One region of the Neobacillus sp. 204 genome, then DNA from elsewhere that is predicted to be linked to it. Evidence: a T-box and tRNA genes for the amino acid it is inferred to sense, from the RefSeq annotation. Region 1 holds a T-box; the other holds one or more tRNA genes.

Region 1 (4,471 bases):
ACGCCCAAATGATTTTTATAGATACTCCAGGTATTCATAAACCAAAACATAAATTAGGCGATTTTATGATGAAGGTAGCTGTAAATACACTTAAAGAAGTAGATTTGATTTTATTTATGGTTAATGCAGAAGAAGGATTTGGACGTGGAGAAGAATTTATTCTAGAAAAATTTCAAACAGTAACTACGCCAATCTTTCTTGTTATTAATAAAATTGATCAAGTCCATCCTGATAAGTTATTGCCAATCATTGAGTCATATCAAGAAAAATATCCTTTCAAAGAAATTGTGCCAATATCAGCGCTAGAAGGTAATAATGTGGAACGACTGCTCGACCAGATTAAGTCTTTCTTGCCAGAGGGACCACAATACTACCCAGCAGACCAAGTGACAGATCATCCGGAACGCTTTATTATTACAGAGTTAATAAGGGAAAAAGCACTTCACTTAACCAGAGAAGAAATTCCCCATTCGTTAGCTGTGGTGCTTGACAAAATGGAGCGTCGTGAGGGGAAAAATATGATTGATGTCATGGCAACGGTTATTGTTGAACGTGATTCACAAAAAGGAATCATTATTGGTAAGCAAGGGAGTATGTTAAAAGAAATAGGTAAGCGAGCACGTGCAGATATTGAAAATCTATTGGGATCAAAAGTGTACCTGGAATTATGGGTAAAAGTTCAAAAAGACTGGCGTAATAAGATGTCCCAGCTTCGTGATTATGGTTTCAATGAAGATGAATATTAAATAGCTTTTTCTTTTCTAATAACCCTAACTAAAATATTACGTTTTATTTCAAATTATGCATGGACAACATTAACAAAAAATTTGTCTTATGATTTATGCGCTGGCAGGCTATGATAATTGTAAGGTTTGGGACCGAATGATAGCTAGGCTAAATATGAAAGGTGGGGTTTTCGATGATGGATTTTACGTGGAAAGTATTCCTCCAAACAGGTAATATTGACACATACCTTCTCATTAAAGAACTAGAGAAGGAAAACCAAGAAATACCCGGAAATCTGAATGATGAGCTAGCACAAATCGATTTTCCCGTTTCATAAGTTTGTCTTCGTACTACTTTAGAAGGTGATAATAGTGCTTCAGAAGTGTGAAGGCATCGTTATTCGAACAACAGATTATGGTGAAACAAATAAAATTGTAACTATATATTCTAGAGAATGGGGAAAGGTGGGTGTTATGGCTCGGGGTGCAAAAAAGCCAAACAGCCGCCTTTCCTCCATTACACAGCTTTTTACACATGGTTATTTTCTCATTACAAGAGGAACTGGTTTAGGAAGCCTGCAGCAAGGAGAAACAGCTACTTCCCTGCGGTCGATTGGTGAAGACATTTTTTTAACAGCCTATGCTAGTTATATCGTCGAATTAACCGATAAATGCACGGAAGAAAAAAAACCAAATCCTTATCATTTTGAATTACTTTTTCAAACATTAAATTACTTGAATGAAGGTTACGACCCTGATATTCTTATGAATATTTATGAGATGAAAATGCTGAATGTGATGGGTTTGAACCCAGTTTTAAATCATTGTTCCGTTTGCGGCAGTAAAGACGGACAATTTTCATTTTCAATTCGAGAAGGCGGATTTATCTGTCATCGTTGTCTCGGTAAGGATCCATATCATTTTAAAATTTCAGCAGCAACAGTAAAATTATTAAGGGTATTTTATTATTTTGATCTTTCAAGGTTAGGAAATATTTCTGTTAAAGAAGAGACGAAAGCCGAACTTAAGAAAGTTATTACTGCTTACTATGAAGAGTATTCTGGTTTGCATCTTAAATCCAAAAAGTTTCTTAATTCTATGGATAAATTTCGTAATCTCTTATAATCGCCTTGTTGACAATGTTTGGAGTTTTCGTTATTATTTTCATTAATAAAGGCTATTTTCGCATAGATTGTTGTTTTTCGTATAAGTACATCAACTCGTATAACTAGATGCTTCGTGGCATCTTTTCGTAAGAACATTTGCAAAAATTGCCTAGAAACTTAGTAATGGACCTTTATAAAGTTCCTAAAGCAAAAAGTTTACGAAAAGAGCCTTAATAAAATAATTGCTGTGACGGAGAAGAGTACTTAGTAATCCTCTATAAAAGCGAACCTAGGATGGTGAAAGCTAGGGTATAGAGAACTAACGAAGGCGTTCCTGAGCAATCTTTGTAATAAAAGAGGCTGCTTTTTAGCAGCAAATAGGGTGGAACCGCGGGTAAACTCTCGTCCCTATGCTTAACAAGCATAGGAACGGGAGTTTTTTTGTTTGAATTAAATTTATCTAAAGGAGTAATTTCAATGAAGGTAACAATGGAACAAATTGTCTCACACGCAAAACACAGAGGATTTATTTTTCCTGGTTCAGAGATTTACGGAGGGCTTGCAAATACTTGGGATTACGGCCCGCTAGGCGTTGAATTTAAAAACAATATAAAGCAGGCATGGTGGAGAAAATTCGTTCAAGAGTCACCATATAATGTGGGTTTAGATGCAAGTATTCTGATGAATCCGCGTACTTGGGAAGCATCAGGTCATATTGGGAACTTTAATGATCCGATGATTGATTGTAAAAATTGTAAGGCACGTCATCGCGCCGATAAATTAATTGAAAATGCTCTGGATGAAAAAGGCATTGAAATGGTTGTTGATGGCTTACCGTTTGAAAAAATGGAAGAGTTGGTGAAAGAACACAATATCGCCTGCCCGGATTGCGGCAGTCATGACTTTACTGGAATTCGTCAGTTCAATTTAATGTTTAAAACATTCCAAGGGGTGACCGAATCCAGTACGAATGAAATTTTCCTTCGTCCTGAAACAGCCCAAGGAATTTTTGTTAATTTTAAAAATGTACAGCGGACAATGAGAAAGAAAATGCCGTTTGGTATTGCGCAGATTGGTAAAAGTTTCCGAAATGAAATTACCCCAGGGAATTTCACGTTCCGGACAAGAGAGTTTGAACAAATGGAACTTGAATTTTTCTGTAAGCCTGGCGAGGAGCTTAAATGGTTCGATTATTGGAAGCAATTTGCTGAAGAATGGTTAATGTCATTAGGACTTACAAAAGAAAATTTACGGCTTCGTGACCACTCCGAAGATGAGCTATCCCATTACAGTAACGCGACAACTGATTTTGAATATAAGTTCCCGTTTGGTTGGGGAGAACTATGGGGAGTAGCATCTAGAACGGATTATGATTTGAAGCAGCATATGGAGTATTCAGGTGAGGACTTCCATTATCTTGATCCTGAAACCAATGAAAAATATGTCCCTTATTGTATTGAACCATCATTAGGAGCAGACCGGGTAACGTTAGCATTCTTAATTGATGCCTATGATGAAGAACAGCTTGAAGATGGGACATCTAGAACGGTCATGCATTTCCACCCTGCATTAGCTCCGTTTAAAGCAGCAATACTTCCATTGTCGAAGAAATTGTCTGATGAAGCACGTGAAGTTTTCGCAACTTTAGCTAAACATTTTTCAGTGGATTTTGACGAATCAGGTTCGATCGGAAAACGCTATCGCCGTCATGATGAAATCGGTACTCCGTTCTGTATTACCTATGATTTCGACTCTAAGGATGATAATATGGTTACAGTTCGTGACCGTGATACAATGGAACAAAAACGCATCCCAATTGTTGAACTAGTTAGCTTTTTGCAAGAAAAAATGATGTTTTAATTGAAAACTCGCCACTTGGCGAGTTTTCTTAATAGATTCATTAGTATATAATATTCCTAATAAAGTATAGTCTTTTGAAGGTTAAACCAATTTAGACCTCTTCAGATCGGTAAATAAAAAGGTGGTGTGAACAATCGAACTGACCAAACGGCAAGAACATATATTGCAAATTGTAAAAGAAAATGGACCTATTACCGGAGAACATATTGCAGAGCAACTAAGTTTGACTAGAGCGACACTGCGGCCGGATTTGGCCATTTTGACAATGGCTGGCTATTTAGATGCCAGACCACGTGTTGGTTATTTTTATACCGGAAAATCGGGGACACAGCTTTTAACCGAGAATTTACAAAAGATCTACGTTAAAGATTATCAATCCATTCCTGTTGTGGTAAATGAAAATATCTCCGTTTATGATGCAATCTGTACAATGTTCCTTGAAGATGTGGGAACATTATTTGTAGTGGATCAAAACACCATTCTTGTTGGAGTTTTATCCAGAAAAGATTTGCTCCGAGCAAGTATTGGTAAACAAGAATTGTCAACTATCCCAGTAAATATCATTATGACCAGGATGCCGAATATCACAATGTGTGAACGGGATGATTTATTAATTGATATCGCTAAGAAATTAATTGAAAAACAAATCGATGCACTTCCCATTGTTCGGAAATCAGAAAGTGGATTTGAGGTAATCGGAAGAATTACGAAAACAAACATTACAAAAGCATTTGTTGCATTGGGTGATGAATAAACAAGATAACGTTAGAGGGGTTGTTG
Region 2 (4,471 bases), on a different contig from region 1:
TTAATTCTATTGAAATAAAAAGGTGATGCAAGAGATTTAGCATCACCTTTTTATCTATAATATTTATTAATAATAACCTAGTTTCAATGGGCAATAGGAAACTGCTAAATGATGTATATTGATATTTTCCATATTATTTAGCTAACAAACAAAATAGTAAAAACAGTCATGCACTAATTATAAGGGGTGATCGTTTTGGCGTTTGGTAGAAAAAATGATGAGGAAATCAAATTAGAAGAAACGAAAATATGGGTATGTAATTCAGAAACTTGTAAATGCTGGGTCCGTGACAATTTTAAAAGCACGGATTTGCCTTTATGCCCGATTTGTAAAAGTGAAATGAGTTTAACAACAAAAGAATTACAAGTAATTCACAACCATAGTAAAAATTTTATGTAATATAAATAGTAGCAGGGAGGTATTATTTCTCCCTGCTTTTTATTATTCTTTGGCGTTTACTTTACAATAGGAAAGGACCATTGCTTCTTCATCCTCTTCAAGAGCAAAGTCTAGAACTTTCTCACTTCCCTGTTCATAAAGATAAAAGTTGGTAATTTTTTCACCATTTTCGTCGCTAACGAAGATTGCTCTTAGGCCAATTCCTTTTTCTGAATAAAGCTCATCTTCTTCATCTACATTTAGTTCTAAGAAAAACTCATAACGGTCTCCTGATAATAAACCGAATGGATCCTCTAATTTTTCAACGGAATGTCCAGTAATGTTCATATGTATCATCCTCTGCAAAGTATTCATCCATACTATTATACACATATTTAATTCAACAAGAAAAAATTGAATCGCTATTATTATTTTTCTCGAAGAATGTTATTTTTTACATATAAATTTCAAACCATTTTGAAATTATTGTGAATAAATTTTAAATAGGGTTTCTAAATAGCAATAAGGTAAGATAAATGGTGAAAAATAGTGGTCTCATAAAGAAAAGTAGGTTATTAGGTATAAGTTTTTATGTGAAATATTTCACAAATTTGGAGAGATTAAATGAATTCGATGACAGAGCCTTTATATATTCAGTGGCAGCCGTTTTTCTTAGCTAAAAAAAATTATTATCAGTTTCTGCATTTTTTATTTTTAGTACCTTCGAACATCGAGTCATTATTGGGAATTCGAAATAATGGTAATTTACAAGAATTAGAGGAAGTTCATAAGGGTGGAAAAATTCTTCGGAACTTTTTTGAACATTTAACGGAGGAGCAAATCAACAGGGAATATGAAGAGTTCCGTCGCTTATTTATTGGTCCAGGCCCGCTGGTTGCACCACCTTGGGAGTCATACTACCGGAGCAGGGAACAATTGTTATTTGAGGAATGGACCTATCAAGTCAGAGAGCAATACCATCACTTTGGTCTCCAATATAAACATGAAAATAAGGAACCTGATGATCACCTTTTACTTGAATTGGAATTTATGCTGTATCTGGTGGATTTAAGCTTGCAAGAGACCAAGGCAGATAAAAAAGCCAGAGAGAAATCTCTGGCTTTTTTAGTATACAAACACGATAATTTAACGTTTTTTTGAAAGAATATGTATGGAGGAGAAGATGAGATTCGAACTCACGCAACGGTTACCCGTCCTAGCGCATTTCGAGTGCGCCCCCTTATAACCACTTGGGTACTTCTCCAACTTAGCTCATGGAGCGGGTGAGGGGAATCGAACCCCCGCCGTCAGCTTGGGAAGCTGAAATTCTACCATTAAACCACACCCGCATACATCATTAATAACCATACAAATTATACCATAATAATTAACATTTTTGCAGATGAAAATTGTTTTTGGAGATTAAAATATTTCTGTGGTTAAGGAAAAACTTCAAAAAACGTTCAAAAACATTCAAATTATGATTGTTTTTGAAAGAAAATGATTGATTTTTGCAATCGTTTTCAGTACTATGTAATTAAGAACAAAAAAATTTAGGTGGTGATGACATGTTAACACCAGAACGTCATCGAATTATTCTGCAATTATTAAAAGAGAAAAATGTCGTTAAAATTAATGAAATTATGGAGTTAACGGAATCCTCGGAGTCAACTATTCGCCGAGATCTATCGCAATTAGAGGACCAAAAGTTTTTAAAGAGAATTCATGGAGGTGCCTCCAGATTACAGGGGAAACTTCAAGAGCCGAGTATGATTGAGAAATCCTCCAAAAACCTTCAAGAAAAACGATTGATTGCACAATATGCAGCAAGTTTGGTGGATGAAGGTGATTGTATTTATCTTGATGCTGGGTCAACTGTGATTGAAATGATTGAATTCCTTCCATATAAGGAAATCGTTGTTGTTACGAACGGCTTAATGCACTTAAAACCATTATTAGAGAAAGGCATCAACACCTACTTAATCGGTGGCTTGGCGAAGCCGAATACAAATGCTTTCATCGGCAGAGGTGCCTTAGCAGGCCTAGACCTTTACCGTTTTGATAAATGCTTCATAGGTGTAAATGGCATTCATCCGCAATTTGGCTTTACCACGCCAGATCAAGAGGAAGCCATGGTGAAGCAAAAGGCAATTGCTCTTTCTAGAGAGACATATGTGCTAGCGGATAATACAAAATTTGCTGAAATCTCATTTGCCAAAATTGCCGATATTCATGAAGCAGCGATTATCACGAATGAATTAGAGGAAGATACCCAGAAGCAATATTTAAATAGGACTACAATAAAGGTTGTGACAGCATGATTTATACATTAACGTTAAACCCCTCTGTTGACTATATCGTTAAACTGGAGAGTTTTCAGATTGGGGAGTTAAACCGAACAGTCGATGAAGCAAAATTTCCAGGTGGAAAAGGGATCAATGTGTCAAGGGTTTTAAACCAATTTGGTACACGCAGTAAAGCATTAGGTTTTGTTGGTGGTTTTACCGGGACTTACATTGAACAATATCTGCAAAAGGAAATGATTGAAACCGATTTTGTTCATGTCGACGAAGATACACGTATCAATGTAAAACTTAAAACGGGTCAAGAGTCAGAAATTAATGCAAAAGGCCCGAAAATAACGGAACAAAATTTTGGATTGCTTCAACAAAAAATAATGCAATTAGGTCCAGATGATTTATTGGTACTGGCTGGAAGTATTCCTAGTAGTCTACCGAAAACTACGTATGAGGAATTGGTGAAAATTTGCAGTGAAAGTCGAGCGCAATTTGTTGTTGATGCTGAGGGTGAATTGTTAAAAAAAGTTCTTCCTTATCAACCATTATTAATTAAACCAAATCATCACGAGCTTGGGGAACTATTTGAAACAACTATTACAACCGCTGAAGAAGTCATTCCATTCGGAAAGAAGCTCGTTGAAATGGGTGCAAAAAATGTGATAGTTTCGCTTGCTGGCGCCGGGGCGGTTCTGATTAATAGTCAAACAACACTTTTGGCAGAGGTTCCAAAAGGAGAAGTGAAAAATTCAGTAGGAGCAGGGGATTCTATGGTCGCTGGTTTCTTAGCAGCCTTCGTGGAAACCAGTAATATTGAGGAAGCTTTTCGCTATAGTGTGGCATCAGGAAGTGCAACAGCCTTTTCACTTGGTTTATGTACGAAGGAAAAAGTAGAGGAACTTCTTCCACATGTTCATATAAAAGAGATCCGATAAGGGGAGAGAATGTCATGAAAATTATTGAATTGTTAACAAAAAATACGATTCTTTTAAATATTGAAGGCAATCAAAAAGAAGCAACGATTGATCAGCTTGTTGATGTCCTTTACAATGCGGGGAAAATATCAGACCGTGCTGAATTTAAAGCAGCCATTTTAAAGCGTGAAGAACAAAGTACAACAGGTATTGGAGATGGAATCGCCATCCCCCATGCTAAAACAAAAGTAGTCAAAGAAGCAGCCATTGTTTTTGGCAAATCAGCAGCGGGTGTTGATTATGAGTCATTGGACGGAAAACCTGCCCATCTGTTTTTTATGATTGCTGCTCCAGATGGCGCGAATAATACACATTTAGAAGCATTAGCTCGGCTTTCTGGTCTGTTAATGAAAGCTGAAGTCCGTTATGATCTTCTCAAGGCAACCACTCCTGAAGAAATCATTGACACCATTAACCGAAATGATAAAGAAGAAAAACAAGAGACGGTGACAGTAAGTAAAAAGAATTCAATCGTGGCCGTTACTGGTTGTCCAACGGGTATCGCTCATACGTATATGGCGGCTGATTCCCTAAAAGCAAAAGCATCTGAAATGGGTGTGGATATTAAGGTTGAGACAAATGGCTCTGGCGGAGCAAAAAATGTCCTAACAAAAGAGGAAATTGAAAATGCAACAGCGGTCATTATCGCGGCAGATATTAATGTCGAGATGGAACGGTTCCAAGGAAAGCACGTTATTCAAGCAGCTGTAGCTGAAGGAATTCGCCGTCCGGAACAACTAATTGATAAAGCACTTAAACAGGATGCCCCTATTTTTAAAGGTACCGGTAGTCAAAGTGACAAAGGATCGGATCAAAAAGGTT

Evidence for each region. A T-box is a leader RNA that pairs with one kind of tRNA and senses whether it is charged. The one in region 1 lies ahead of ACJ004_RS14835 (glycine--tRNA ligase), so its partner is inferred to be a tRNA-Gly.
Region 2: it encodes a tRNA-Gly, which carries the amino acid that the T-box ahead of ACJ004_RS14835 (glycine--tRNA ligase) is inferred to sense. The anticodon was not compared.

What each region holds. Positions count from the first base shown of each region.
Region 1 covers NZ_JBJORY010000006.1:300,293-304,763, reverse strand. Annotated here, with positions in the region: gene era (GTPase Era) at 1-746, shown strand, start outside; gene ACJ004_RS14845 (YqzL family protein) at 920-1,063, shown strand; gene recO (DNA repair protein RecO) at 1,098-1,850, shown strand; T-box leader at 2,070-2,244, shown strand; gene ACJ004_RS14835 (glycine--tRNA ligase) at 2,309-3,691, shown strand; gene ccpN (transcriptional regulator CcpN) at 3,825-4,445, shown strand.
Region 2 covers NZ_JBJORY010000012.1:88,050-92,520, forward strand. Annotated here, with positions in the region: gene ACJ004_RS22395 (cold-shock protein) at 1-4, shown strand, start outside; gene ACJ004_RS22400 (cold-shock protein) at 196-399, shown strand; gene ACJ004_RS22405 (DUF6509 family protein) at 442-726, opposite strand; gene ACJ004_RS22410 (TorD/DmsD family molecular chaperone) at 1,003-1,539, shown strand; tRNA gene ACJ004_RS22415 (tRNA-Ser) at 1,551-1,642, opposite strand; tRNA gene ACJ004_RS22420 (tRNA-Gly) at 1,654-1,727, opposite strand; gene ACJ004_RS22425 (DeoR/GlpR family DNA-binding transcription regulator) at 1,947-2,699, shown strand; gene pfkB (1-phosphofructokinase) at 2,696-3,610, shown strand; gene ACJ004_RS22435 (PTS fructose transporter subunit IIABC) at 3,625-4,471, shown strand, end outside.